Regions from separate parts of the Noviherbaspirillum agri genome, predicted to be linked through region 3. Evidence: predicted binding sites of a transcription regulator. Region 3 holds the regulator's gene; each other region holds the start of a gene.
What was found. Region 3 encodes FNR, which switches genes on or off when oxygen is low (the NO sensors DNR and NnrR bind a similar motif). Its sites were predicted from a motif close to TTGATNNNNATCAA; they were not measured.
Positions count from the first base shown of each region.

Region 1 (7,509 bases), on a different contig from region 3:
CCAGCGCGGCGGAGGCCACGCGCGCATTGGCGCTGTCGGCACGGCTGGTCAGCGCGATCGGAATGCGCGCGCCGAGCACGATGCCGCAGGTGGTCGCACCGGCGAGGTATTCAAGCTGCTTGGCCAGCATGTTGCCGGACTCAAGATCCGGCACCGCAAGGATGTCGGCATTGCCGGCGACCTTGGACTTGATGCCCTTGATGCGCACGGCTTCCATTGACACCGCATTGTCGAAGGCCAGCGGGCCGTCAAGGTTGGCGCCGGTGATCTGGCCGCGGTCGGCCATCTTGCACAGCGCGGCCGCGTCCAGTGTCGACTGCATCTTCACGTTGACGGTTTCCACCGCGGACAGGATTGCCACGTTGGGAAGCTCGTTGCCGAGCGCGTGCGACAGGTTGATCGCGTTCTGGATGATGTCCGCCTTCTCTTCGAGCGTCGGCTTGATGTTGATGGCGGCGTCGGTGATCAGCAGCGGCTTGTCATACATCGGCACGTCGAAGCGGAACACGTGCGACAGGCGGCGCTTGGTGCGCAGCGCGCGGGTGGTGACCACCGCGCTCATCAGTTCGTCGGTATGCAGGCTGCCCTTCATCAGCGCCTCGACCTCGCCGTTGGCCGCCATCTCTGCAGCGCGCTGGGCAGCAGCGACGCTGTGCTCGACGTTCAGGACGTCCATGCCCTTGAGGTCCACGCCGGCGGCTTCCGCCACGGCGCGCAGCTTCGCCTCTGGCGCGATCAGCACCGGGACGATGAGGCCGAAGTGCGCTGCATTGACGGCACCGCGCAGCGACTCCGGATCGCAGGGATGCACGACGCCGCAGCGCACTGCCGTCAGGTGCGCCATGCTGGCCAGCAGCGCATCGAGGCGGGCTTGCGGATCGAAGGTGCGGATCTGCGGCACGTGGATCGCATGGCGGCGGACCTTTTCCGTCGGCGCCAGCACCACGGCGGTACCGGACAGGACCAGCTTGCCGGTCTGGTTGACGACCTGGCAGTCGAGCGTCACGCGCCTGGTGGCGTCGTCCTTTGCCGTGACGGTGGCGATGACGGTTAGGGTGTCGCCGACGCGCACCGGCAAGGCGAAGTGCAGCGTCTGGTCGACATAGACGGTGCCCGCGCCGGGAAAAGTAGTGCCGAGCAGGCTGGAGATCAGCGTTGCGCCCCACATGCCGTGTGCGACGACACCGTTGAACAGGGTCTGGACCGCAAACTCGGCATCCATGTGGGTCGGGTTGTAATCGCCGGAGACTGCCGCGAAAGCCTGTATGTCCGACAGTGCCAGGGTGCGCACGAGGCGCTGTGACTGGCCGATCGACAGTTCGTCGTACGTGACGTTTTCAATGTAGCTGGATGTGGGGTTGTTCATGGCAAACGTATTGGTATGTTTGTTGTCCGATAGGGGAGGCGATAACGTCCGACCCAGGTGCAGAAAATCCAGGTCGCGCCTCAAGCAAGTAGCATGCCTCTCGCCCGGTGTGCCTCAGCGCCCGATGGGAGCAGGCACGAACGTTCTGCATCGTTCTGCGTTATGTAACGCATGCCGGCAGCGAAAGACAGAGTCTGCTTCTTGACTTAGACGCGCGCGCCGGGTTCCCGGAACGTGTTCATCGCATGGAGGATCTGCTGGCGCTTTGCGGACAGGTGCAGGACTTTGTCCAGTAGCGGATACAGCATTTGTCCTTCTTTCATTTCGTGCTGCTGCAGTAGAAGAGTATATGTTTCGGCATGAATCAGGAACTCGACAGCATCCCTATGAGCGATGGAACCTGACATGCGGTCGACCATACCGCGTATCTCGCCGTGTTCGTTACGCAGAATCGCGAGCGGTCCTTCAGGGTGGCGAAACGCTTGCTCGAATGCAGGAAACAGTATTCCTTCTTCCATGCTCATGTGACGCTCGAGGGCGGCAGCGAACAGGCAGAAGCTGGTTTCGCCGTCCTGCCAGTTCCTGTCAATGACTGCACCTGTCGCGCGCATGAACAAGGCATCGCAGTGCTGATGATCGAGCAATAACCGGTCACAAATTGTTTCCATGACGTCGCCCTCAGGAGGTATTGCAATTTTGATTACTCTTCCGGTAAAGATCTTTGACCCAGGTTATGAAGATGCGACAAGTCGCGAAAAGAGGCCCGGTTGGGGAGTAGTTGGCGGCCTGCGGCGCTTCCGGCACATCGTTGCAAGTCTTTACAAATATTTTGGACAGTTTGGGCCACTCCTTTTCCACACTTCGGGCCAACTTGATCTAAATCATTCAAATTGCGGTGTAGAACGCTATCCTTGCGTACGATATTGATGTTCCTCAAAGGGTTTTGCTTCAGTCGGCAAGGTGATGCCGGCTTTTCCCGGCAAACCCGACACCAGGGTGTTTCGCAATAGGCGCCTGGTCTCAAGGAATGGACGATGACAGACATTCAACAGAATGCGCCGTCGTCGGAACTGAATAGTATTGCCCCAGAATCAGGACGAGGTTTCCAAGATGAGAATAGAGCGCACCAGGTCGATGAGAGATGACTCCGTGCAGAATTTGAAGAGGATTCTGGCAAACACCTCGCTGTTTCACTCGCTCAATGAGCAGCAGCTTGACGAGATCACCGCTGCTACCCATCCGATCCGCGCTGCGACGAACACCTGCGTGGTTAATCCGGGCGATATGCCGAACGGCGTCTTCCTAGTCGTGTACGGGCAAGTGAAAGTCGGATTCGACCGCAAGGACGGCAGCGAAAAGACGCTCTGCATTCTCGGCCAGAACAAATGCTTCGGACTCGGGGAAATGCTGCTTGAACGGCCCCATCTGGCCTTCGTGAAAACCACGACCGACTCGATGCTGCTGCATACCACGCGCGAGAGGGTGCTGGAAGTGGCAAAGAACAATTTCACATTTGCGCAGGAGCTGATGGTCTGCGTCGGCAGGCAGCTCTATACGCTGACGCGCGATATCGAGAGCTACTCCTTGCAGACTGCGAAACAGCGCGTCGGTGGTTACCTTTTGCGCCAGAGTCAGCAACAGGGCTCGGATTCCATCGAACTGGTGGCCAGCAAGACCTTGATTGCCTCGCGCCTGAGCCTAACTCCGGAGACCTTGTCGCGCCTGCTGCATGATTTCTCCTCGGACGGGATCATTTCGATGACCGGGCGGCGCATCAAGATTCTCGATTTCGAAAAGATGGGCGCACTGATGACGTCGTAAGCATGCATTCCGTCCGGCCAGTAAAACGGCTGCATGCGCAGGAAGGAACTTCATGAACACCAGGAAATCTTACCGGCGCCTGAGATGCATTGCGTTTCAGAACGGTGATGCCGCTCGCGGAGTTGCAATTCTTCCTACATGGGGGCGTCGCGACAGATAGAATATGTGCTGTGAGGCAATTTTGTGCTTCGCAAAAAAGACATTTGTTGCAAATGAATCATCTTATGGCGCAATCACTATCATCATCTCCAGCGGACTCCATCCGCTCTTGCCTGGCCTTGCCCGGCAAGCCCGAAAAAAGGCCCGAATGACACTGCAGGCTCATCAACTTACTTGCATCCGCGGCGACCTCCAGCTTTTTTCCGATCTTAGCTTTGAAATCCAGCCGGGCGACGCCATGTGGGTCGCAGGGACCAACGGTAGCGGCAAGACCAGCCTGCTGCGCATGCTGTGCGGACTGTCGGTGCCTGCCGCCGGCGAAGTGCGCTGGAACGGCCGCGACATTCGCCGCCTGCGTGAGGAATTCTGCAGCAACCTGATTTACCTGGGACATGCCAACGGTGTGAAGGACGATCTGCTCGCATGGGAAAACCTGGTCGTTTCGGCCACGCTGGCGGGGCATTCTGTCACCGATGACGCGGCGCATGAGGCGCTGGATCAGCTCGGCCTCGGCCGTGCTGCGGACCTGCCGACGCGGGCACTGTCGCAGGGACAGCGCAAGCGCGTGGCGCTGGCTCGCCTGTCGCTCGGCATGGCCGCACCGCTCTGGATCCTCGACGAGCCGTTCACTGCGCTCGACAAGAGTGCTGTTACTGCCTTGTGCGGCACGATCAGCAAGCATCTCGCCGGCGGCGGCATGGTTGTCTATACAACCCACCAGGAAATCGACCTGCACGCCAGGCGCGCATTGCGGCTGGACTTGAATGAGGGGCAGGTATGCTGAAGGCATTGTTGTGCGTGATCCGGCGTGACTTGCTGCTGGCATTCCGTCGCCGTTCCGATGTGCTGACGACGTTGTTCTTTTTTATTATCGTCGCCAGCCTGTTCCCGCTTGGGGTCGGGCCGGAACAGCAGCTGTTGCGCACCATGGCGCCCGGCATCCTCTGGGTCGCGGCGCTGCTGGCATCCATGCTCGCGCTCGGCCGCCTGTTTGCACTTGACTATGCCGACGGCACGCTGGAACAGATGGTGCTGTCCTCGGAACCGCTGACCGTGATCGTGGTGGGGAAGGTCATCGCGCACTGGCTGGTATCCGGCTTCCCGCTGGTGCTGCTGGCGCCGGTTCTGGCAGTACAGTTTGACTTGCCGGCAGCGTCAGTGGCAGTGCTGTTTGTCAGCCTCCTGCTGGGGACGCCGGTGCTGAGCCTGGTCGGCTCCATCGGTGCCGCATTGACGCTCGGCGTGCGCGGTGGAGGCGTGCTGGTGTCGCTGCTGGTGCTGCCGCTGTATGTGCCGGTACTGATCTTCGGTGCCGGTGCCGTTGGGGCCGAAGCCTCCGGTGTAGGCGCGACCGCGCACCTCCTGCTGCTCGGCGGTGCGCTGGCCGGCGCGGTGGCACTGACGCCCTGGGCGACTGCGGCGGGCTTGCGCATCGCATTGGAGTAAATGGCATGTGCCTGATAGCGCCTGTCGGAAAATGCTGTCGATTGCTTCCGGAAATCCGCTGCAATGAATTTCGGAAATTGTCCGACAATACGGGCGACGCACGGACATGTGATATATCGGTGCAGCGTGGCTGGCATAGCAGCAATGTAGTAATGCAGAAGTGACAGGTTGCAACCTTATGGCATGTCGATTGCTTTTGGGGTGACCGAGTGGTACATCGTTGTGCGAGTGGCAGTGGATGTTGTGCCGGAAATGCTGTAGGTGCGAATCCGATGCCGCAGTAGGCCAGAGTCGGTGGTGGGTTTTTCCCGGAAGTGGGAATGGCTTAGTCAGGATTTCCGCAGGTTAGCGCCTGAAAGTGGCAAGAAAACTTATTGGAGTATTGCAGTAGTGTCTACGACCAACCAAATTGTGTCCGGCAGGCTGGAATCCAGCGGCGCAGGATTCTTTAAATATGCATCGCCCCAAACGTTTTTCCCTCTTGCGGGAAAAATGATTCCCTGGTTTGCGGCAGCAGCGGTCATCCTGACCATCATCGGTTTCTATATCGGTTTCTTCGTTGCTCCGACTGATCACCAGCAGGGCGAGTCCTACCGCATCATCTTCCTGCATGTGCCGGCCGCCTGGATGTCGATGTTCATTTACATCGTGATGGCATTCTGGGCAGGCGTCGGGCTGGTGCTCAATACACGTCTGTCATCGATGATGGCGACCGCGCTGGCGCCGACCGGAGCCATGTTCACTTTCGTTGCGCTCTGGACGGGGGCGCTGTGGGGCAAGCCGACCTGGGGTACCTGGTGGGTATGGGATGCGCGCCTGACGTCCGAACTGATCCTGCTGTTCCTGTACATCGGCTTCATGGCGCTGCAGGCATCGATCGACGATGCGCGCCGCGCGGACAAGGCAGGCGCGGTGCTGGCGCTGGTGGGTGTGGTGAACGTACCGATCATTTATTTTTCCGTGCAGTGGTGGAACACATTGCACCAGGGCTCGTCTGTCAGTATGACGAAGGCGCCGAGCATGGCGATGACGATGCTGCTTGGCATGCTGATCATGGCGCTGGCCTCCTGGGCCTACACGATTGCGGTGGCTTTGATGCGCGTGCGCTGCATCATGCTCGAACGCGAAAAGCATACCGACTGGGTCAAGGAATATGTGGAGAAAAACGCATGAACTGGAATAGCTGGAGCGACTTCTTTGCGATGGGCGGTTATGCGCTCTACGTATGGGGCTCGGTTTTAATGACGATCGTCCTGATCGCAGGCGAGGTTGTGGCGCTGCGCATGCGCCGCAGCGCCCTGCTGAAGATGTATGGACGCTGGATTCGCAATTCTCGGAGGGAACGTAATGAAGACAAGGCATAAGCGCCTGGTTCTGGTCGCTGCAGGTCTTGGCACCCTGGGCTTGGCCGCATGGCTGGTACTGTCGGCATTTCAGCAGAACATGGTGTTCTTCTTCACGCCGACGCAGGTATTTTCCGGTGAGGCGCCGAAGGGCCGCAGCTTCCGTATCGGCGGCATGGTCGAAGAGGGCAGCATCAAGCGCCAGGCCGATGGCGTGACCGTCAGCTTTATCGTGACCGACTCCGCGAAGCAGATTCCCGTGACGTACAAGGGCATCCTGCCTGACCTGTTCAAGGAAGGCAAAGGCGTGGTGGCGCAGGGCAAGCTGAGCGAAGACGGCAAGTTCACGGCGGACGAAGTGCTTGCCAAGCATGATGAAAACTATATGCCGCCCGAGGCTGCCTATGCGGTCGAGCAGGCGCACAAAAATGCCGCTGAAGCGAAAGACGGCGCAGCGTCGCCGGCAGGCGCGGTCGCCCCTGCAAGCGCTGCGGCAGGCACCGAAACCGCAAAGGATGTGAAATAAATGATTCCTGAACTTGGCAATTTTGCACTGATGCTGGCGCTGGCAATCGCGCTCGCACAGGGCATCCTTCCGATCGCCGGATCGTTCAACGGAAACCGCCAATGGATGGCGGTCGCACGGCCTGCAACGGCCGGGCAGTTCGTACTGATTACCTTTGCCTTCGCTTGCCTGGTGTATTCGTTCATCACGAACGATTTTTCAGTGCATAACGTCGCCTCCAACTCCAACTCCAACCTGCCGATCTATTACCGTATCGCCGCCTCCTGGGGCAGCCATGAAGGTTCATTGCTGCTGTGGGCCTACATGCTGGCCGGCTGGAGCTTTGCAGTCGCCGCGCTGAGCCGCCAGTTGCCGGACGAAACCGTGGCGCGCGTACTCGGCGTGCTGGGGCTGGTCAGTGTCGGCTTCCTTGCCTTCCTGTTGTTCACCTCCAATCCGTTTGACCGGCTGCTGCCGGCCGCGCCGGATGGCCGCGACCTGAACCCGCTGCTGCAGGACTTCGGCATGATCATCCATCCGCCGCTGCTGTACATGGGCTATGTCGGTTTCTCGGTGGCCTTCGCGTTTGCGATCGCGGCGCTGATGGGCGGACAGCTGGATGCGGCCTGGGCGCGCTGGTCGCGTCCGTGGACCACGATCGCGTGGATGTTCCTGACGCTGGGCATCTTCATGGGCAGCTTCTGGGCCTATTACGAGCTGGGCTGGGGCGGCTGGTGGTTCTGGGATCCGGTCGAAAATGCTTCCTTCATGCCGTGGCTGGTCGGCACTGCGCTGATCCACTCGCTCGCCGTGACGGAAAAGCGCGGCAGCTTCAAGAACTGGACCGTGCTGCTGGCCATCATCGCCTT
Region 1 covers NZ_BAAGWA010000001.1:416,192-423,700, forward strand. The annotation lists gene ACYVIA_RS01785 (bifunctional enoyl-CoA hydratase/phosphate acetyltransferase) at 1-1,366, opposite strand, end outside; gene ACYVIA_RS01790 (hemerythrin domain-containing protein) at 1,573-2,034, opposite strand; gene ACYVIA_RS01795 (Crp/Fnr family transcriptional regulator) at 2,525-3,187, shown strand; gene ccmA (cytochrome c biogenesis heme-transporting ATPase CcmA) at 3,495-4,130, shown strand; gene ccmB (heme exporter protein CcmB) at 4,124-4,792, shown strand; gene ACYVIA_RS01810 (heme ABC transporter permease) at 5,201-5,965, shown strand; gene ccmD (heme exporter protein CcmD) at 5,962-6,156, shown strand; gene ccmE (cytochrome c maturation protein CcmE) at 6,140-6,661, shown strand; gene ACYVIA_RS01825 (heme lyase CcmF/NrfE family subunit) at 6,662-7,509, shown strand, end outside.
Region 1: a site for FNR is predicted at 2,238-2,251, ahead of ACYVIA_RS01790 (hemerythrin domain-containing protein). Genes of this name have one in related genera too.

Region 2 (7,509 bases), on a different contig from region 3:
CGTTGACGTCTCGCCGAAGGTTGCAGAAAAACTCGACATGAAAGAAGCCGGCGTTGCACCGGTGGTCGTCAAGCCGATCGAAGTGCCGCAACCGGACGGGAGCGTCAAGCTTGGCACCGGCGCACCCACGACGGAGACTAGCTCCGGTCAATAAGGCTGGCAACGCGCCACACCATGCGGTGCCTGTACGTACCATGTCGGCGCCGCGTGATTTTTTGACAAGTTCCGCAGATATCCAACGGCGCTGAATTTCCCACTTTGGGTATCTTGTGGCGACAACGCACACCACAGCGGCCGCGCCTCGCCGGCCGCACCTCGCCAGCCACACCTTGCCGGCCGCAATCAATCGCACGTCTTCGCTCATTTGGTGCGTTGTTACGCCGAGCACTGGCCGCGTCATTTCCTCGAAAGCTTCATTCGGCTTGGCGTCTCTTTTGCGCCGTCTCCTTTTTCCATCGTTCTGTCTTGACCCCAATCAACGTATCCAAATCTCTCATCCAGCGCAAAACTGTTTCCATGGTTAAATCCAACCCATTGCAGTACCCGTTCCGCAGTGGAGATTTTCCGATGTCTGGCTTACCGATGACGCAGCAATTCGATTTGCATTTTTTCTCCTGGTCGGAGGCACTTGCGATCGGGCATGAGGACATCGATGCCGATCACCAGGATCTTTTCGGTATTGCCAAGCGCCTTCAGGAGGAAATGGCCGGGGAAGAACCGGAGCACTCCATCGTCGGTGCCGTGCTGGTTGAACTGATTGAACACACGGGAGGGCATTTCGAACGGGAAGAAGCGCTGATGGAAGCCGTCCAGTTCCCGCATCTCGAGCAACATAGACTCGAGCACAAGGCCTTGATGGAAAAGGTCAATACCCTGCACCGGCGCTTCATGGACGGTCGCGGCGATGTCGTGGCCGAGGTCTATGAATTTCTGCGCCGCGCGATGGTGCCGCATATCCTGCAATCGGATACAGCAATCGGCCGGCACATGCACGGCGAGAAATAGCGCAACAGCATAACGCTCTATCTACACCTCTTTTCTCGTTGCGCCCTTGCGCAGGCCGCGTGTTTGACGGCACTGCATACCGTAAGCAAAGTTCGGAACAGCGCCGGAGCAGTTTCCGCATGGCCCGGCGCAATTGGCATCAGTGTGCAGTAGCTCCCGCGCCAGTGGTGCCTTGAACTCCCTGCCCCATCCCCGCCATCCGGCGGCATTCATCGGCACAGCGGCGGCATGCCTGTGCGCACTCCTGGCAATGGTTCATCTGGTGTTTAGCGCATTCATCGCCGCAGGCATCGCATACATCGGCGCACATCTGGCAGATCGCGGTCGCAAATTCGCTTCCGCGCGCCATGTAGGCCGCGGCCATGCGGCAAATCTGCGCGCAATCCATGTCCAGTGCAATGCAGCGTGCCATTGCCTTTACATCCTGTTCCTGCAGGCAGGACGTTGCGCAGTGATCGCAACTCGCGGCGCAGTCGTAGCAGGCTTCGATGCAGGATTGGTACTGTTGGTGTGCCATGATTCTTCCTCTCAATGTTGGGTTAGATGGCCCACCGCATCCTCCTTGAGCGTCGTAACGGCCTTGTTAAGGCTTGTTAAAACCGTACTTCGCTAGAGAAGATTTATACCAATTTAGTTCGCGGAGCAGAGCTACTTGTGCGGTCGGACCAGGATTTCCCGCAATGATGGGCAGATCGAGATGAACGGTGCCTGGATGCGGCACTCGCGCAAAAAGCGGGCTTACATGTCGCGACAGGCTGCGGCGCCCCGCAGGATCGTCACAGTCTGTGGCGACAGGTATTGATGCCGAGGAGTTTGTTAAGCGGGCAGAAACCGGATACGGCCGTCAGGAAGGAAACGGCTGCCACCACCCAGGCGACAATGCGCCATCCCGTCGTCAGCTCCGCGAACATGGCGACCGCGACCATGACCACGCCCACCACAATGCGAACAGCCTTGTCCATACCGCCGACATTCTTTTCGATATCCATGACGATCACCTTTCCTTCCAGCCCGATCGCCTGTACGCGTTCTTCTGGCCGGATCTGCGCCATAGGGATCAGCGCAAATTTCAATCGAAGACAGACCTGCGCCCGCTTTGACCAGGTTTCGGCTTATCTGAGCTTGCCTGCTGCAACGCTCGGCAAAACCGCAGCCAAACCATGTCAATGTGACAGCCATGCATTGTCGAAAGTTCTACTCCTTGCCTGCAAGGCTAGGCTGTGTTTGACAAGCGTAGCGAGCGGTTTGGAGTGGTGTCGAGGAGCACACGCGTACGACTGGTACGCCGAGCACCGCAGACATCAATCCGGGCCGCGCAGTAGCTTGTCAAACACAGCCTAGGCCGGTGCCGCCTGCGGAGCTTGCCGGCACGCCGCGTCGCTCAGATCGCCCGGATCTCGGCAGGGTTCGGCGGCTCGGCGAACGGTCCGCGCGTTTCCAGGCGCTCTTCGAAGTCATCGGAAAGCTGCTCGTGTTCGCGCAGGAAGTCGCGCATCTCATGCAACCACAGGCGCTTGTCGCTCAGTCCGGAATCATCTCCCAGCGTATAGGTACGGCGATCCGCAAACAGGCGTTCCGCATCGACCTGGCGCAAGGCGAACACGCGCGCCATCACCTCCGCGACAGAGTCGGCCCCGACGCGCTGGCCGTTCAACGTGAGCTGGCTGTCGTCGTCCGCCACGCCGAGGCCGCGCGCCCTGAATGCCGGATGCTGCGCCAGCCATGCCGCGGGTGAACAAACGGTATCCCGGTCGAGCGCCTCACCGCGCGCGGTCACAAGCCTGTCGAGTTCAATTGCCGCTTCCGGAATGCCATCGATGATCGCGTAAGCATCCTTGAGCAGTTCGTAATCCGGTCCGGTATCCATCGCGCTTCCTTTCTGAAATTGAAATCCTGCTTTTAAAATCGCCTCACCAAAATCGCCTCGACGGCTCCTCAATCGCCGCGACTCTCTGTCCTGCATCACGCCGGTTCGGCAATTCAACCATGGCAATGCAGCGCAGCATAATCCCCTCGTCGGGCAGTAGCAGGTCCGAACCACAGCGGCGCTTGACTTGCGTCAACGGCCTGTTTCCGGCCGCACTGCAACGCAATTAAACCGTTCGCAGACCGTATTGGCGTTGATTGACTTGAGTCAATGTCATCGGACTCCGCTCCAATGCAGCATAGGAAAGCGCGGCGCATTTGGCCTGACTATGGTGGCGAATGCGTGCAGGACCGGGCACCGGTTTTCGACACGGCAGCGCCCAAATCGAAGACAGAAGACTGAAAAAGGACCTCCCATGCTCTTTCAAGTTCGGATCCACGGCCGTGGCGGCCAGGGTGTCGTCTCCGCAGCCGAGATGCTGTCCGTCGCTGCCTTCCTCGAAAACAAGCACGCGCAAGCCTTCCCGAGTTTCGGTTCGGAACGGATGGGCGCACCGGTGATGGCGTTCTGCCGCATCGACGACAAGGAAATCCGCCTGCGCGAGCCGGTGATGCATCCGGACGCGCTGATCATCCAGGACCCGACGCTGCTGCATCAGGTGGACTTGTTTTCCGGCGTGGCCTCCGACGGCTACATCCTGATCAATTCCACGCGCAACTTTGACGAGCTGGGCATCGGCGAATTCGTAAAAGGCTATCGGCCAGAACGCCTGTGTACGGTTCCTGCAACTGAACTGGCGATGAAACATGTCGGCCGCCCGCTGCCCAATGTCGCGCTGCTCGGCGGCTTTGCGGCGATCAGCGGCATCGCGCAAATCGACTCGGTGTGCGATGCCATTCGCGACAAATTCCCCCCGAAGATCGCCGACGGCAACATCGCTGCCGCACGCGAAGCGTATCTCTTCGTGCTGGATGAAATGAAAGAGGCAAGCCATGCTTAAGCAAACCGAAGGTTCCCATGCGATGGCGGAAGCCATCGCGCTGTGCCGTCCGGAAGTCATCTGTGCCTATCCGATCACGCCGCAGACGCACATCGTCGAAGGCCTCGGCGAGATCGTGAAGTCCGGCCAGCTGCAGGATTGCGAATACATCAACGTCGAATCCGAGTTTGCCGCGCTCTCAGTCGCCATCGGTGCGTCCGCTGCCGGGGCTCGCACTTATACCGCGACCGCCAGCCAGGGCCTGCTGTTCATGGCGGAAGCAGTCTATAACGCCGCCGGCCTCGGTCTGCCGATCGTCATGACCATCGGTAACCGTGCGATCGGCGCGCCGATCAATATCTGGAACGACCATACCGACTCGATGTCGATGCGCGATGCCGGCTGGATCCAGATCTATGCGGAAAACAACCAGGAAGCGATCGACCTGCACATCCAGGCCTTCCGCCTTGCCGAGGAATTGTCGATGCCGGTGATGGTCTGCGTGGACGGCTTCATCCTCACGCATGCCTACGAACGTGTCGACATCCCGAGCCAGGAGCAAGTGGATGCCTTCCTGCCGACCTTCGAGCCGCGCCAGATCCTTGATCCGTCCGATCCGGTCTCGATCGGTGCAATGGTCGGACCGGACGCGTTCATGGAAGTGCGCTATCTCGCGCACCAGAAGCAGATGCGGGCACTGGAACTGTTGCCGCAACTGTCTTCCGAATTCAAGGCGCAGTTCGGCCGCGACTCCGGCGGACTGATCAAGACCTATCGCACGGAAGATGCAACAACCATCGTCGTTGCGCTCGGCTCGGTGATCGGCACGATCAAGGATGTGGTCGACGACATGCGCGATCAGGGCGACAAGATCGGCGCACTCTCGATCTGCTCCTTCCGCCCCTTCCCGACGCAGGAACTGCACGACGCGCTGTCGCATGCGGATCGCATCGTGGTGCTGGAAAAGTCGCTGTCGCTCGGTATCGGCGGCGTCGTGTCCCACGATTTGCACATGGCGCTGGCCGGGACATCGACCCGCGCCTACACCGTCATCGCCGGGCTCGGCGGGCGGCCGATCACCAAGTCCAGCTTGCGCACGCTGTTCCAAAAGGCACAGCAGGACGCGCTCGAAGCGCTGACCTTCCTCGACCTCAACCACGAGGTCGTCCACCGCGAGCTGGAACGCGAGAGGCAGCACCGCCGCTCCGGCCCGACTGCCGAGAACGTACTGCGGCAGATCGGCACCGTCGCCGCCAGAATCCGCTGAGGCCATCATGGAAAAGCAAAACATAAAGCAACCCGTGAAGTTTTACCAGACCGGTACCTTCACGGTCGGCAACCGCCTGCTCGCGCCGGATGAGCGCTCGGTGCAGGCCAACATGACGCGCACCAACTCGCTCAACTCCGGGCACCGCGCCTGCCAGGGCTGCGGCGAGGCGCTCGGCGCGCGCTATGCCATCGATGCGGCCATGCGCGCCGCGAACAACCAGGTCATCGCGGCCAATGCCACCGGCTGTCTCGAAGTGTTCTCCACCCCTTATCCGGAAACCTCGTGGCAGATCCCGTGGATCCATTCCCTGTTCGGCAATGCCGCCGCGGTCGCGACCGGCGTGGCAGCGGCGATGAAGGTCAAAGGCCGCAAGGATGTGCGCGTGATCGCACAAGGTGGCGACGGCGGTACCACCGATATCGGTTTTGGCTGCCTGTCCGGCATGTTCGAGCGCAACGATGACGTGCTCTACATCTGCTACGACAACCAGGCCTACATGAACACCGGCGTGCAGCGCTCGTCCGCCACACCGGGTGCGGCGCGCACGGCCACCACGATGGCGGTCGGCGCAGAACCGGGCGCCTCCTTTGGGCAGGGAAAGAACGTTCCGCTGATTGCGATGGCACATGAAATTCCCTACGTTGCCACCGCGTCGGTCGCGTACCTGCACGACCTGGAGGCGAAGGTGACCAAGGCCATGTCGATACGCGGTGCACGCTACATCCATATCCTCGTGCCCTGCCCGCTCGGCTGGGGCGCGGCGTCACAGGACACGATCAAGCTTGCGCGCCTCGCGGTCGAAACGGGCCTCTTCCCGCTGTTCGAGGCGGAACATGGCGAAATCACGAACTCCACCAAGATCCGCCGGCGCGAACCGGTGGAGGAATACCTGAAGCTGCAGAAGCGCTTTGCGCATCTGTTCGGCAAACAGCCTGCACTTGAAACCATCTCCCGCATCCAGGGCATCGCCGACAAGAACATCCGTAAGTTTGGTTTGCTGGAGGACCGCTGAGATGGACAAGCCGTTTGCAATTACCCTCGACGTCGGTTCCTCGCTCGCCAACCGCACCGGCTCCTGGCGCACCAGCCGTCCGGTGTATGTCGATCGCCTGCCGCCCTGCAACAACGCCTGCCCCGCGGGAGAAAACATCCAGGCATGGCTGTTCCATGCCGAGTCCGGCGACTACGAAGCCGCCTGGCGCGAGCTGGTGAAGAACAATCCTATGCCCGCCATCATGGGCCGCGTCTGCTACCACCCGTGCGAATCCTCCTGCAACCGCGGCCAGCTCGACGAGGCGGTCAACATCCATGCGGTCGAGCGCTTCCTCGGTGACGAAGCAGTCCGGCAAGGCTGGAAAGTCGAACCGGGCGCATCGTCCGGCAAGCATGTGCTGGTGATCGGCGCCGGCCCGTCCGGCCTGTCTGCCGCGTGGCACCTACGCCTGCTCGGCCATGCGGTCACCATCATGGAAGCCGGCCCGTACACCGGCGGCATGATGCGCTACGGCATCCCGAAGTACCGCCTGCCGCGCGACGTGCTCGATGCCGAAGTCAAGCGCATACAGGACATGGGTGTGACGATCCGCCTCAATCGCAAGGTTGATGATGTGCTCGCAACGATGAAGGAAGGCGGATACGACGCCGTATTCCTCGCCGTCGGCGCACATGTCGCCAAGCGCGCCTATATCCCCGCCGGCGACGCTGGCAAGATTCTCGATGCGGTATCTGTCTTGCGCAGCATGGAAGGCGAAGACAAGCCCCTCCTCGGCCGTCGCGTGGTGGTCTATGGCGGCGGCAATACTGCGATCGACGTCGCTCGCACCGCCAAACGTCTGGGCGCGGAAGAGTCCATCATTGTCTACCGCCGCACACGCGACAAGATGCCGGCGCACGACTTCGAAGTTGAGGAAGCGCTGCAGGAAGGCGTGATGATGAAATGGCTGTCCACCATCAAGGAGGCCGGCGAATCATCCTTCACCGTGGAGAAGATGGCACTGGATGCCAACGGCTTCCCGCAGCCGACCGGCGAGTTCGAGACGATCGAGGCCGACTCACTGGTACTCGCGCTCGGGCAGGACGTGGACCTGTCGCTGCTGTCCAATGTGCCGGACCTGGCGATGAAGGATGGCGTCGTGCAGGTTGACCGCGGCATGATGACCTCGCATCCCGGCATTTTTGCCGGCGGCGACATGGTGCCGGCAGACCGTACTGTCACCGTCGCGATCGGCCATGGGAAAAAGGCGGCACGCAACATCGACGGCTGGCTGCGCGGCACGACCTACGCACCGACGCCCAAGCACGAAGTCGCCACCTACGACAAGCTCAACACCTGGTATTACGCCGATGCACCGAAGACCGTGCAACCAGTGCTCGACATCATCCGCCGCC
Region 2 covers NZ_BAAGWA010000010.1:39,016-46,524, forward strand. The annotation lists gene ACYVIA_RS16340 (septal ring lytic transglycosylase RlpA family protein) at 1-154, shown strand, start outside; gene ACYVIA_RS16345 (bacteriohemerythrin) at 568-1,005, shown strand; gene ACYVIA_RS16350 (four-helix bundle copper-binding protein) at 1,145-1,522, opposite strand; gene ACYVIA_RS16355 (YgaP family membrane protein) at 1,782-2,057, opposite strand; gene ACYVIA_RS16360 (hypothetical protein) at 2,387-2,872, opposite strand; gene ACYVIA_RS16365 (2-oxoacid:acceptor oxidoreductase family protein) at 3,288-3,872, shown strand; gene porA (pyruvate ferredoxin oxidoreductase) at 3,865-5,118, shown strand; gene ACYVIA_RS16375 (thiamine pyrophosphate-dependent enzyme) at 5,126-6,133, shown strand; gene ACYVIA_RS16380 (NAD(P)-binding protein) at 6,135-7,509, shown strand, end outside.
Region 2: a site for FNR is predicted at 3,130-3,143, ahead of ACYVIA_RS16365 (2-oxoacid:acceptor oxidoreductase family protein). Genes of this name have one in related genera too.

Region 3 (7,509 bases):
AACAAGTGCAGAATCGACTGGCGTCAGGATGCCTTTGTCAGACAAACACCGACGTGCTGTAATATCCTGCGCTTTCTGACAATTCCCAAGGTCCGTCATGACGCCTGAGCCCGAACCGCTGATCGACGCCGCGCACGCAGCCTTCCTGCAACAAGGCATTTCGATGTGCGTGGCCGCATGCAGCCAGGACAATATCCCAACCCTGGTGCGCGGAACGGGTTGCAGGATTTCGCCGGATCGCCGGCGCGTCACTGTCTTTGTGTCTGCAATCCAGGCTGCTCCCGTGCTGCAGTGCATCAGGAACAACGGTTCGATTGCCGTGGTGTTCAGTGAGCCGTCAACGCACCGTACGGTCCAGCTCAAGGGAACCGGCGCCGTCATCGGCACGCCCTCAAGCGACGACCTCGTCCTTATCGAGCGCTACTGCGCCGCATTTTCGCGGGAGCTCCAGCCGCTGGGCTTTGCAGCGGCACAGATCCTCACGCTGCTCGCCTTTCCTCCCGAGGAGATCGTCAGCCTGAGCTTTACACCAGCCGCCGCGTTCTCTCAAACTCCGGGACCTAAAGCGGGCGAACCTCTCAAGGGGCATGCATGAACATCAAGCTCGGCGCCATCCGCGAGTGCTTCGAGGGCGTGATCCCCGGGATCATGGCAACCGCCGCCCCCGACGGGACGCCCAATGCCGCCTACCTCTCCCAAGTCCATTTCGTCGACGGCGAGCATGTCGCCCTCTCCTACCAGTTCTTCAACAAGACGCGCCAGAACATGATGGCCAATCCGAGGGCGACCCTGATGGTGACCAGCCCGGTGACCGTCACGCAGTATCGCCTTTCCCTGGAATACCTGCGCACGGAGACCGCCGGTCCGCTGTTCGAAAGCATGAAGGCCAAGCTGGCCGGGATTGCATCGCACACCGGCATGAGCGGCGTTTTCCGTTTGCTGGGCGCCGACGTGTGCCGTGTCCTTGATATCCAGGCGATCCCAGGCAAATCGATGCCCCCCCCGCCCCAGGAGCGCAATCTCCTTGCGGCACTGCGCACGACGGCTGAAAGGCTTGCCGTGTGCGGCGACCTCGACAAGCTCCTGTCTGAAACCCTGGCCTGCCTCGATCGCCAGTTCGGCATCCATCACGCCATGCTCCTGATGCTGGACGCACCAAGCGCCCGGCTCTACACCGTCGCCAGCATCGGCTATGAGCAATCCGGCGTGGGGTCGGAGATCCCGCTGGGGCAAGGCATCATCGGCGTGGCGGCACGGGAGCGTACGCCGATTCGCATCGGTCACATGAATTCCGAGTATGCCTATGGCCGGGCCATCCGCGAAAGCACGGCACACAGCGACTGGGCGAGTGCGCTCGAAACGCAGATCCCCTTCCCGGGCCTTGCCGAATCGCGCAGCCAGCTCGCCGTGCCGATTTCGGTGGCGCAGCGCCTCATCGGTGTGCTCTACGTCGAGAGCCCGCTGGATCTGCGTTTTACCTACGATGACGAAGACGCGCTGGTCAGCCTGGCCGGCCAGCTCGGCATGGCGATGCACCTGCTCCAGCACACCGCCGATATCGGCGACGAGAGTCCGCCCGCCCGTGCATCGATTTCAACGCCCGCCGGCAGTCCCCTGCTCGTGCGGCATTACCCGGAAAACGACAGCGTCTTTCTTGGCGACGACTACCTGATCAAGGGTGTGGCGGGATCCATCTTCTGGACGCTGCTGCGGGATTTTGCGGAGAAGCAGCGCACTGAATTCACGAACCGCGAATTGCGGCTGGACAGCCGTCTTCGCCTCCCCGATGTCAGCGACAATCTCGAAGCGCGCCTCATTCTGCTAAGCAAGCGCCTCATCGAACGGAATGCGCCGGTACGCATTGAAAAAACAGGACGCGGCCGCTTTCGCCTGCGCGTCGACAGGCCGGTGCAACTGCAGGAATCAGCCCGCTGAGGGCGTTTTTACGGTGACGACAGGCATCGTTTTTGTCCGCACTTTCCTAAAACTTCACTTAATTAATCTTAAAAAAACGCTAAGTAAAAAAAGCGCCGGTTTTCGACGGGCGCACCGCAGTAGACTTCGTCCCGATTCGGCACTCCGCACCTGCGTAGGCCCGATCCCAGCCTCTATCCCATTCCGATGAAGGACGATGATGAGCACCCACCATGCAGACAACAGCCCGGCCTCCATGCTCGAATGCATGATGCTGATCCGGGCCTATGAAGAAAGACTTGCGGCCATGCAGGCCGCAGGAAATCTCCCCGGCACGTGTACCGCCGTCGGCCAGGAAGCTTCCGCCGTCGGCGTCATACGCGCGCTGGCTCCCGCCGATCGCATCCTGACCAATCACCGTAGCGCGGGCCACCTCCTCGCGCGTGGCGCCGACCCCGGCCGCATGATGGCCGAAGTGATGGGCCGCAGCACCGGCTACTGCAAGGGCAAGAGCGGCTCCCTTCACATTTCCGCCAAAGACCTTGGCGTCATCCTGACGTCCACAATCGTCGGTGGAGAACTCTCGCTCGCGACCGGCGTCGCCCTGTCGATGTCGATGCTTGAACAGGACGGCATCGTCGCCTGTTTCTTTGGCGACGGCGCCGCGTGCGAAGGCATCTTCCATGAGTCGCTCAACTTGGCTGCGGTCTGGAAGCTGCCGATTCTCTATGTGTGCGAAAACAATCAGTGGCAGGCGTTTGTTCACCGTAAGGAAACGATGGTCGGCGACCACATCAGCGCGTGGGCCGCGCCTTATGGCATCGAGGCGCGCACGGTTGACGGCAACGACGTTGAGGCCGTCCATGCCGCAGCGATTGAAGCCGTCGCCCGTATCCGTGACACCGGCAAGCCCTTCCTACTTGAAACCTATACCTACCGCCTGCGCGGGCACTTCGAGCCGGATGACCAGGCCTACGTCGCCCCCGACGAACTCGCGGCATGGCGCACCAGGGATCCGGTTCTGGCGATGCAGCACAGACTGGTCGAACGAGGAGAAGCAAGCCCGGCGCACATCGTCGAGATGGAGCAACGGGTGGAAGCGGTGATTGAGCGCGCGGTAACGTTTGCCAGCGACTCACCCTTCCCGGCGCTATCCGAATTAACCAGCGATGTCTACGCATAAGGAGCGAAGCCATGCCACAAATGACTGTCAATGAAGCCGTCGGCCAGGCGCTCGCCGAAGAAATGCGCCGCGACCCGAGCGTACTGATATTCGGTGAGGGCGTCGCCACCAAACGCCCCGAGCTTGTGCGGGAGTTCGGCGAACTGCGGGTGCGCAACACGCCGCTGGCCGAGGGCATCATCGCAGGCACCGCGGCTGGCGCAGCCGCGACCGGGCTGCGCCCCGTGATCGACCTGCTTTTCGCCCCGTTCCTCTGCTTTGCCATGGAGGAGATCGTCAATAGCGCCGGCAAGCTGCGTTACATCTCGGGCGGGCAGTTCGAATTCCCGATGGTCGTCATCGCAATGACGGGCAGCGGCTGGGGCGTCGGCGCACAGCATAATCACAACCTCGAGGCCTGGTTCGTGCACAGCCCGGGCCTCAAGGTCGTCATGCCGTCTACTGCTGCAGACTTCAAAGGACTCCTCAAATCGGCCATCCGCGACAACAATCCGGTCCTGTTTTTCGTCGACATGCCGCTTGGCTACGTGCCGGGTGACGTGCCAGAGGGGGAACACAGCATTCCTCTCGGGAAGGCGGCCACCCGACGCGCCGGCGAAGACATCACCCTGATTTCCTACGCCAAGATGGTCGATACCTGCATGCAGGCGGCGGACCGGCTGGCGGACATCGGAGTCGATGCCGAAGTCATCGACCTGCGCTCCCTGAAACCGCTCGACGAGGAAGCGATTCTCGCCTCCGTGCGGAAGACAGGCCGCGTCCTTGTCGTGCACGAGGCAAGCCGGCTCTGCGGCGTCGGTGCGGAGGTTGCGGCCATCGTTGGCGAACACGCGTTTTCCACGCTCAAAGCACCTATCGTCCGTCTCACTGGCCCCGATGCACCGGCGCCTTCCAGCCACGTACTGGAGCAGGCTTTCATGCCTCAACCGGCAACGATCGTCAATGCAGCGCTCAGGATGATGAACCGCGAGGCGGCTGCCCATCAAAAAGCTGAAGCACAAATCGCATAACCACCGTCATAACCAACTTGAAGAGACACATCATGCGTACCTCAAATACCATCTATCCCACCTTCTCCACCGCCGGCATCATCTGGCTCAAGCTGGCGGTGGTCTACCTGATCATCGGCGTCGCCCTGGGTATTGGCATGGGCGCCAGTGAAGACTTCACCTTGCGCCCAGTCCATGCGCACATCAATCTGCTCGGATGGGCAACCATGGCCTTGGCCGGGCTTGTGTACAGCGTCTTTCCGACTGCCGGCACCGCCAGGCTCGCGCGCATCCATTTCTGGGCCACGAATATTTCTCTGCCCGCCATGTCCCTCGCGCTCACCTTCGTCCTGCTCGGATCGCGTCAGCTCATCCCCCTCCTTGCCGTCGCCGAGATCCTTGCAGCGCTTGGCATCCTTGCCTTTGCCGCGAATATCTTCATCAATTTGAGAAAAGACTGATTCGAGCCCGATTACCGATCCGGCATGGATTTGCCGCACGCTGGCTTCCCTCTCCCGCTTGTGGGAGGGGGCCGGGGAAAGGGCACAGTTCAACAAGGCACAGCCGAATCAATAAGAGCCCTGCTTGATACGAGGTTGGCGGCTACAAGCGTCAACCTCGAAATTGAGACCAACTCCATTCCCAAATCCGGGAATCCGCAATGCGTTGCAGCTGCTGCCATACGCTGCCACGTTGTGTTGTCACGCTGCCAAACTCAATGGCCTTCGGTCCTGCGCGAGCCGAATACGCCTTAAAATAGCGGTCGATCGTTCGTCAGCACTACTGACAGCACCCCGCAATCAATCCTCGCTTCACAATCCCTGATTTCAAAATACGTGCTTGGTACGGGATTTGCATCACTATTCTTGATTTCGCTCAATTAATGAGTCGAATGGCCACTGTGGCTTTGATGTGAACTGGACAACGAGCACAACTATGATTCTGCATCGCATGAACTTCTCTGACATGACCCAGACGGTTCCGTCTACCTCGTCCGCAGGCAACGTGCAGGACTTGCGCACTCGCTGCTCCGCTTGCAGCATGCATCAGCTTTGCCTGCCGATGGGACTCGGTGCCTCTGACATGGACAAGCTCGACCAGATCATCGGCCGCCGCCGCAAGGTGCCGAAAGATACGCACCTGTACCGCGTGGGCGACCCGTTCACCAATCTGTATGCAATCCGGCTCGGGCATTTCAAGACGCATCAGATCAATCCAAGCGGCGACCAGCAAATCACCGGTTTCCAGATGGCGGGAGAACTGCTCGGCATGGACGCCATCAGCACCGACCGCCATCATTGCAACGCCATTGCGCTCGAAGATAGCGAAGTGTGCGAAATCCCGTTCGCTCGCCTGGAAGCCCTCTTCGCCGAGATGCCGACCTTGCTGCATCATTTCCATCGCATGATGAGCCAGGAAATCACACGCGAACAAAGCGTTATGCTCCTGCTGGGAAATATGCGTGCGGAACAACGTTTTGCCGCCTTCCTCTCCAACCTATCGTCACGCTATTCCGTCCGCGGGTATTCGTCGACGACCTTCCAGCTGCGCATGACGCGCGAGGAAATCGGCAACTACCTCGGCCTGACGATTGAAAGCATCAGCCGCCTCCTGTCCAAGTTCAAGAAGCAAGGCTGGATCAAAGTCAATAACCGCGAACTGGAACTGCTCGATACGGCAACCCTGAAAGCAGTTGCTGCCGGCACCCGTACCTGCAGCTGAGCACCGGATCCCGCCGAAGGACTCGCTCCCCCTGACCTTCGCTCACAGCTGGTCAGGCGGAACGCGCTGTGTCAGATTTTCGAAAAACTGCCGCATCAAGCGGCAGTCCACTCCCCGGCAGGGTTTGCCTGCACAGGGGCGGAACCATTAACCGAATTTCCGATGCAATAGAGTTAGAGTGGAGTGTTCCGCTCGTTCGGTGTACCGATCAGGTAACACGTCAACATACTGGCCAGGGAACAGAATAGCCAGAAGATAAAGAAGCCGATGGTATACGCTGCCATCGGAGTCAAATCGATATCACTGCCCACAAGCGACAGGTCGTTCGGATCAAAGAGGGAAAAGAAGAAACCTTCTGCGACTATTGCCACCAGGAACGACGGCCACAAGACGACCATCAACAGTCGCGTCATCACACTACCCTCCTTTCAACTTGAAACGGATGTATTTAGCAAAAGTACATCATAAACGTTCAATCAGACAACATTTGCACACGCATAACTTCTCGATACTGGGAATTATGTTCGAGATTCCGGGAATGCGCAGAGAGGGTTGATTTTCTGTCGTGAACGAGAAGGACAGAGAGGAAGGAAACGAACGTCGTGGCGAGACCATTGCTCTCGCCACGCGTTAATCAATGTGGAACGGTAATCGGGTGGAGCGTGATCTGGGGTTCCTGCGGCCAGGCCCAGACACCATTGAGCCGCCAGTCCCGATGCTCCCCTTCGATCAGGATCTGCCAACGAGCCATATCCAGCATAGGAAGCGCAACCGAAAAATTGCCGCTCTGGTCCGGCTGGGCGACCAGCTTGAGGTCCTTTTCCGGCCGTGTGGAATGAATGAGGCTGATAGACAGTTTGTCAGCACGCCCTTCAAGCCCCCGTACAGTCCCGGCCAGCATGCTGGCCGCCGCATCATACCGGACCTCTGCCTCGAGCTGCATTTCTGCCGCAACACGGTCGCGGCTCAGGTCCTGGTTGATCGCCTTGCCCTGCTTGTAATAATCATCCACGACCAAGGCATCAGGCCGCGATACCGCAAGCCATGTCGTATAGATCCCTGCGAGGACCACCACAAACGGCCCCAGCATCAACAGCCAGGGCCAAGGATGTCTGTACCAGGGTTTTATGTCGCCAGAGTTACCTGGAATTGATGTCTTGACTTGCATACGGCTCTCCAATGAGATGCTGCAACGGCCGCTTAACGCGGCACGATGAACACAGCTTTTTCCCTGACATGCAAACGCTCTTCGTCAAGCGCCTGCAACTCGAAGGCAATCTTGTTAGACCCTTTTTCGCCCTTGCCGTGCGCGACGCGTACACGCACCGGTACAGCCCGGGAGGTCGTGCCATCCAGCTCCACTTCATCGGGTGAGGCCAGGGCAATCGAGTCGATACCAGAGACGCTGATCTTGTAACGATGCGGACGTTCGTCGGTATTCATGATCTGCAGCCGGTAGACATTCTCGATCATGCCATCCTCCACTTCGCGCCCCATCGTGCCACGGTCGCGGATGACATCAAGTTTCAACGGCGTGCGCGTCAACAGCGAGCCAAGCGATGCTGCAATAATCAGAATCAGGATGGCGCTGTAAATCAGCACGCGAGGACGCATTGCGCGCCGCCGCACCTCCTTTGCGGACAGTTTGTTGCTGATCGCGTTCTCGGTGGTATAGCGAATCAGCCCGCGCGGCGCACTGAT
Region 3 covers NZ_BAAGWA010000011.1:110,039-117,547, forward strand. The annotation lists gene ACYVIA_RS17245 (pyridoxamine 5'-phosphate oxidase family protein) at 98-595, shown strand; gene ACYVIA_RS17250 (GAF domain-containing protein) at 592-1,935, shown strand; gene ACYVIA_RS17255 (thiamine pyrophosphate-dependent dehydrogenase E1 component subunit alpha) at 2,132-3,097, shown strand; gene ACYVIA_RS17260 (alpha-ketoacid dehydrogenase subunit beta) at 3,109-4,107, shown strand; gene ACYVIA_RS17265 (hypothetical protein) at 4,140-4,547, shown strand; gene fnr (fumarate/nitrate reduction transcriptional regulator Fnr) at 5,053-5,808, shown strand; gene ACYVIA_RS17275 (hypothetical protein) at 5,982-6,221, opposite strand; gene ACYVIA_RS17280 (FixH family protein) at 6,443-6,976, opposite strand; gene ccoG (cytochrome c oxidase accessory protein CcoG) at 7,009-7,509, opposite strand, start outside.

Region 4 (7,509 bases), on a different contig from region 3:
CTGGTTGCCTTTGAGCGGCGGAATCAAGCAGCGCGACTACTTCCTCGTCGGTTGTCTGCGCAAAGTCCTTGTAATACAGGCTGACGGCGCGGAAGAAGTTCGGCGTCTGCAGGCACAGTCCATCGGGAAAATCACGCTGCAGTTCGTTCACGACTTCTGCCGGCGCCACCGGCACGGCAAAGGTGAGGTGCTGCACATCGGCCTGCGACAGTGCCATGAGTGCGGTCTTGATCGTGCCGCCGGTGGCGATGCCATCGTCCACCACAATCACCGTGCGACCCGCGACCGGTACGGGAGGGCGGTCGCCGCAATAGAGTTGCCTGCGCCGTTCGATCTCCGCAAGCTGGCGATGCTGTTCCGCCTCGATGTATTCCGGCGAGGCGTGCACCTGCTGTACCACGGCATCGTTCAGCACGCGCTGCGGGTGCGCGCCGTCGACGACGGCACCAAGGCCGAGTTCGGGATGGCCGGGGGCGCCGATCTTGCGCACGATAAGCACATCTAGCGGTGCGTCCAGCGCCAGTGCCACTTCATAGGCGACAGGTACGCCGCCGCGCGGCAATGCAAGCACCACCGGCTTGTCGGCCTTCAGATGCATCAACGCAGCGGCAAGTTGGCGGCCGGCGTCCCGCCGGTCACGGAATGGCGGATGATCAAACAGCATGTCCGTGCTCCTCGCCGGCAGCGTGCGCGCAATGCTGCACGAACCAGTCGCCGGCCAATGCCAGTACCTGGTCCAGGGTACCGGGCTCTTCAAACAGATGGGTCGCGCCAGGCACGATGACGAGTTCCTTCCTGCACTGCAGTTGCGCCATCGCTTCGCGGTTCAGTCCAATCACTTGCGTGTCGAAGCCGCCGACAATCAGCAGCGTCGGTGCGCGTACTTCGGCCAGTGCCGCGCCCGCAAGGTCCGGCCGCCCGCCGCGCGAGACGACGGCCGCAATCCGGTGATCCTGGGCCGCTGCAACGAGCGCCGCTGCGCCGCCGGTGCTGGCACCAAAATACGCAACAGGAAGCCGGGCCAGCGAAGGCTGGCCGCGCGCCCAATGCGTCGCTTCCTGCAGACGCGACGCGAGCAGTGGGATATCGAACACATTGGCGCGGTCTGCCTCCTCCTGCGGCAGGAGCAGGTCGATCAGCAGCGTTGCCAGGCCGCGTTGGCGCAGGCCGGCGGCAACAAAGTTGTTGCGTGGGCTGTGCCGGCCGCTGCCGCTGCCGTGCGCAAAGATGACCAGTCCGGTCGGTGTTGAACCGGTGCCAAGAAAGCCTTCAAGACCATGCGGAGCAATCCGGACAGCCTGGATGTCGTGTGCGGGTTGTACCATCGCCAGCTCCTCCCTCGCGATCCGTCAAGCATCAGTGTGCCGGTTCGCAAGACACGAAAAGCAAATGGTATTTAGAGCGCGTCCTGCGGAGCGAGTTGCGAGGAATTTTGGTCACCGGCCGATGCCAGCATGTCCCGCACGCCGGCGGCAATGTCCGCAAAAGCGCCTGCACCATCGCCAGAGACGTCGCCAGAATCATCGCCGCCCCGTGACATTCCCTTCAGATAACTGTCGAGCAGGATTTCCAGTTCCGTCGCCCGTTGGCCCAGCTCCGCGAAGCCGAATGTACCGGCCGAGCCGGCAAGCTTGTGCAGGCGCATCAGCAACTGCTGGAAATGCGTGTCGATATGCGGCTCGCTCAGGCAATGCTGCAGGAAGGTGCCGATCTCGCGCAGGCGTTCCGGCAACTGCGCGGTGTAGGCGGCCTGGATCTCCAGCAGCGTGGCATCCAGGTCCTTGCCGAGGTCGATGCTATTCGGCATGGCGCATCTCCCGGCCTTGTTCGTCGCCCTGCTCCCACAGTTGCAGCACCTGTTGCGGCAGCTGCATCGGGTCGAAAGGCTTTGCCAGCACGCCCTTTGCGCCGAGCGATGTGTAATACGCAATCTCTGCCGGCTGCACCTTGGCGGTCATGAATACCGCCGGCTGGTGCGCGGCGGCTTCCATCGCCCGCAAGCGTGCCAGCGTCGTCGGGCCGTCCATCTCTGGCATCATCACATCGAGCAGGATCATGTCCGGCACGTAGCCCGTAGCGACCGCATCGAGCGCCTCCCGGCCGGACGCGCAGGCGCGCAGCCGGAAACCGCCGACCGCTTCCAGCGCAAGCTGCGCTACGGTGCGGATATCGGGGTCGTCTTCCACATACAGAATGTGTTGAAGCGGAGCACGGCTCATTGTTCTTCCTTATCTTTCCTTCGGCACAGGATGCATCAGTTCCTGCAGCACCGCCAGCAATTGTTCGTTGGACGTGCGGGATTTCACCAGCACGGCACGCACCTGGTCAATCGTTGCCCGATCGGCTTCCTCCGCAGAAAACACGACCACCGGTGTCGCGGCATTGCGTGCCGGCAGCGAACCCAGCAGTTCCAGGCCATCGCCGTCCGCCAGGTGCAGGTCGAGCAGGATCAGGCTGAAGCATTCGACCGAGAGCTTCTCCTGCGCTTCGGCCAGCGTCGACGCATGCTCAAGCGAGTAAGCCGGCTCCAGCAGCGCCGCCACCACCTGCTTCAGGTCGTGATCGTCCTCCACGTACAGCACGCGCGGAGCGCCGTCCCTGGCGCTGCGGATGGCGTTATGCAGGGCAGACACCAGCCGCCCTTCGTCGATCGGCTTCGGTATCCAGTCGACGATGCCTACCGCGCCGCCCGTCAACGTCTTGCGGCCCTCTTCGGCGCGCGCCGAGACCACGACCACCGGCAGGTCGCGCGTCTTGTCCTGTTCGCGGATCCAGCGCAGCAGCGACAGGCCGTCTTCGCGCGGCAGCGACAGGTCCAGCGTCATCGCAGCGTAATCGCCCTCTGTCAGCCGGCGTCGCGCCTGCACGGCGTCATGCACGATGTCGCTGCGCATCCCGGCCTGCTGCAGCATCATCGCCAGCAGCCGTGCGATGTCCGGGTCGTCTTCGCACACCAGCACGCAACCGGGTTGCGGTGCGCTGCTGTCACCGGTGGCTGACAAGGGCAGGTCGAAATGGAACGCGGTGCCCTCGCCCGGCATGCTGCGAAAGCCGATGCTGCCGCGGTGCCGTTCGATGATCGCGCGCGAAATGCTGAGGCCCAGGCCGGTGCCTCCCTTCTGCCGGGTATTGGACGAATCGGCCTGCGCGAATTTCTGGAAGATGCGCGGACGGAACTCCTCTGCGATGCCCGGGCCGCGGTCGATGACGGACAGCCGTACACCACCCGCATGGTGTGCCAGCTGCAACTGCACGCAGGCGCCCTGCGGCGAAAACTTTGCCGCGTTCGACAGCAGGTTGACGATGACCTGCACGATCCGGTCGCCATCGGCGTTGACGACGGCATCCGCCGCATCGGCTTGCAGCGCGAACGTGACGTCGAATTGCGCGGCGTAGTCGCGCGTTGCCGCCATCGCCTGCTCTACCAGCGGCAGCAGGTGTTGTCTGGACATGTCAAAACGCATGTGGCCCGACTCGATCTTCTCGATATCGAGGATGTCGTTGATCAGGCGCACCAGGCGCTCGCAATTGTTGTGCGCAATGTCGATCAGGGTTTTTGCGCGTTCCGGCATGGCGCCGGCGACACCGCCGATGAGCAGCCCGAGCGAGCCGCGGATCGACGTCAATGGCGTGCGCAGCTCGTGCGATACGGTGGAGATAAACTCGTTCTTGAACTGTTCTGCCTGTTTGCGCAAGGTGATGTCGGTGCCGGCGCCGCATACGCCGTACACCTCTCCCCTTTCGTTGACCAGCGGCTTGCGCACCACGAGGAAGGTATGGCGGCCGTTTTCCAGCCGCAGCTCGTCCTCCAGGCGCGAGCTGTCACCGCCTTCGAGCACGGCGTGGTCTTTCTCCCGGTTGTGCTGCGCCACCGCCGCAGGAAACACTTCGTCGAGCGTCTTGCCGAGCACCTGTTCCGAGGTGACATTGAACACGCGCTCATATTCCTTGTTGATGAACATGAAGCGCCCTTCCAGGTCGCGCACATACACAAAGGCGGCGGTGCTGCTCATCACGGCCTGCAGCAGCGCGCTGGTTTCGCGCAGCTTGCGCTGATTGTCGCGGTGCTCGCTGACGTCGCGCACGATGCCGGCAAAGCCGCGCTGCCCGTTGAGCCACATCTCGTTGACGGTGATGGCCATCGCGAATTCCGAACCGTCCTTGCGGCGGCCGGTGACTTCGCGGTCGAGGCCGATCACGCGTGTCTTGCCGGTATCGCGGAATTTCTGCAGATAGCCGTCATGCGTCATATGGTATTTGCTGGGCATGAGCTTGTTGATGCTCAGGCCGATCACTTCCTCCGGCTCGTAACCGAAGATGCGCATCGCGGCGCGGTTCATGCTGACGATCTGGCCGTGCCCGTTGAGCGTGATGATGCCTTCGGCCATGTTGTGGATCACCGTATGCAGCCGCGACTGATGTTCGCGCGCCGCGGTGAGACTGCGCCGCAGTGCCTGGCGGTCGAGTTCCGACGATGCCCACAATGCCAGGTCATGCAGCGCCTCGCGCTCGCCAGCGTCGAGCGTGCGCGGGGAAGGATCGAGCACGGCGAGCGTGCCGAGCCGGCGGCCGTCGCGGTCCATGAGCGGCCAGCCCGCGTAAAAGCACAGCCGCGCGGCACCGGTTGCATGCGGCAGGGAGGAGAAACGCGGATCGTCGGCGGCGTTCTCGACAATCAGCGGCGCCTCGCCATCCGGTGTGCATGCACAGAAGGTCCTGCAATATTGAAGCTCGGCCGCGCCCAACTCTTGTTGTGCGACGACATGCGGTTCGTCGGCGCGGCCCATGGCGAGAAAGGCAATCGATGCTCCGCTCGCGCGTTGTGCATGGCGCACGAGGCGATCCAGCCGTTCCTGTGAAATTTCGTGGCTGGGCACGGATTGGAGAGTGCTTGCTTCCGGCATGAGCTTTCCTGGGATTGTGCTGCTTGGCAAACCGGTGGCGTCGGAAAGAACTTGCGGTGGTTCCGTTCCAATGCGTCCGGGGATGGCACTGTATGCCGAGGGACGCAGCCTGCGTCAAATTTTACGCCCAGTTCAATGCAGTTGCACTCAAGCAATCTCTACTGGGACCTTGATGTTGAAACGCCCCGCAGGCGGGGCGTTTCTCCCGTTGCGGCGCGCGCGTCCTGGTAATAACCCAAGCAATGACCACACCGCGCTTCACCGGATTCCTGCTCAATGTGCCATCAATACCGGCACGGTCATCGACTGCAGGATCGTCTTGGTGACGCCGCCAAGCAAGATCTCGCGGAAGCGGGAATGACCGTAACCACCCATCACCAGCATGTCGGCGTTGAAGTCCGTGACATAGGACAACAGTGCATTGCCGATATCGATGTCGTTTCCGGTGGTCTGTTGTGACACTTCCACCTTGATGCCGTGCCGCGACAGCCACAGTGCAATGTCCGCACCGGGCTGCTCGCCATGGGCGTCCGGGCGGGATTTCGAATCGAAGACGACGACCTGCACCAGTTCCGACTTGCGCAGGAAGGGGATCGCCGCCGTGACGGCGCGCGTGGCTTCCATGCTCGCATCCCACGCAACCAGCACGCGCTTGCCGACCTGCTGGAATTCTCCCGCATACGGCACGACCAGCACCGGGCGGCCGGAATTCATCACCACGTATTCCGGGAAACCGGCACGCAGTGCCGGCAGCGCCTCTTCCGGATCGGTCTGGCCGACCACGACCAGGTCACTGTAGCGTGCCTGCAGGCACAGGCCGGCGCCGGCCTCGTCGCTGACGATCCGTTTCTCGTACGCGGTCAGGCCCGTCTTTTGCGCGATCGATTCGAATTCCATCAATGTGCCGTTGGCGCGCTCGCGCAGGTAGTCCAGATAAGCCGTTACGGTCACTGCGCTTTCGCCGACCACGCCCGGCAGGTAGAACGTGCCGGGCAATGCCGTGGCTGCGGCGCCGATCAGGTGAGCGTCGCTTTCCATGGCGAGCCGGGCGGCAAGTTTGATGCGCTTGGGGGTATGACGGGATTCGTCCGCGTGTACCAGAATTGTTTTGTATCCCATGCTGCTTTCCTTCATTGTCTGGTTCGAGTGGCATCGGCGTCCGGCGCTACGGTTTGCTGCGACGGGCCGACGTCGGCGTGGACCGGTAGAGGTCGTATCCAGCGTAATTTCCGGTAGGACAATTTCCTATGATCTACATCAACGAAGGGCCAGTAAGTACCTCCGTCCCTTCGTCGTACGACATTGCCGGTCCGTCCGCTGCATGCTGCCAGAGCGGCGGGCAAGCCCTAGCAGGCTGTTGAAAAACTACTGCGCGAACCGATTTTTGGGTCTGCGGTGCTCGGCGTATCGCTCGTACGCTTGCGCTCCTCAACCCAAACCTCAGCCCGCTCGCTACGTTTTTCAACAACCTGCTAAGGCGGCATGGACAGCGGACCCCGCTATTTTTACATCATTTCTGTAGCGCAAGTTTTATCCAGCCACGCTATCCCCCTTGGCCAACGATTCTCGTCCGGTGTCCCGGAAAGTCGGATCGGTTGCGAGGAGCATGAAGAGGCGTTGCTTGAGTGCCGCTATCATTTGTTGCGTCGCCGACAGGCTCCTCCCAAGCCACATTCCCTCTGCAACAGAGTTGGCCGGCATGGCACCACAATGCCTTGCGTGCATGTCTCATAGAACACACAGAACGCAGGGTACTAACCGCCATTCGTACGACGCGCATCAAATATGTGCGCTGCCGGCCCGCCGCGCCGCACCAATTGCAGTCGCTCCTTGCGCTCACACAAAGAAGCGTCCGTGAGCGTCATCGTAGGATGAACCATTCTTCACGCTTTCATCCAAACTGTATGAGCCACAACGATTAGTCACGGCAACTGGCACCGGCAGCGCGACACCACGTTGGCCAGCACTCTGGTGCTGGCATCCCTCTCCTGGGAGCACGATCAACGATGTGTGGATTGCATAAACCCTCCCGACTGAGCACATCCTGGCGCCGCCTTGCGGCAGGGAGGGATTTTGTCCGGACGCATTGCCTGGCACGACAGGCGGGCTGCCAACGCAACAGGCAGCAAGGATGGGCATCGATCCATGGAGCATGCATTTGAATACGAGCAGTCCGCTGGAGAGCAGCATTGTCGCCAATTCGCCCGCCGAATACGGTTCGCCCGGGGCGCGGTTGCGCAGGCTATCGATACGGTGCCATGACAACGAGATCCCGCCGTTCGCCGACGAGGCGCTGCGGCAGCTGTATGGAAACCTGTTTTCCTCGCTCGCCTACAACAAGGTCTTTGGCGGGGCGGAGAATGCCAGCACCTATGTCGTGCGCGACGGCGAGGAGATCGTCTGCGTCTGGCTGTTCCGGCACGAGGGAAACGTCGTTCGTGTGATCAACGAAGGCATGCGGCCCGACCGCGATGAAGTGATGCGCTTCGCCAGCACGGTCTTCGCCAGCTATCCGTCGGCGCACATGATCGCCTTCCATGCCATACAGGCACAGCGCTGGCAGCTGCCGTATCCCAGCCAGCAGTACCACTGCCTCGAAGACATG
Region 4 covers NZ_BAAGWA010000003.1:384,795-392,303, reverse strand. The annotation lists gene ACYVIA_RS07290 (phosphoribosyltransferase) at 1-664, opposite strand, end outside; gene ACYVIA_RS07285 (dienelactone hydrolase family protein) at 654-1,325, opposite strand; gene ACYVIA_RS07280 (Hpt domain-containing protein) at 1,397-1,807, opposite strand; gene ACYVIA_RS07275 (response regulator) at 1,797-2,219, opposite strand; gene ACYVIA_RS07270 (PAS domain S-box protein) at 2,229-4,904, opposite strand; gene ACYVIA_RS07265 (universal stress protein) at 5,178-6,023, opposite strand; gene ACYVIA_RS07260 (GNAT family N-acetyltransferase) at 7,063-7,509, shown strand, end outside.
Region 4: a site for FNR is predicted at 6,152-6,165, ahead of ACYVIA_RS07265 (universal stress protein). Genes of this name have one in related genera too.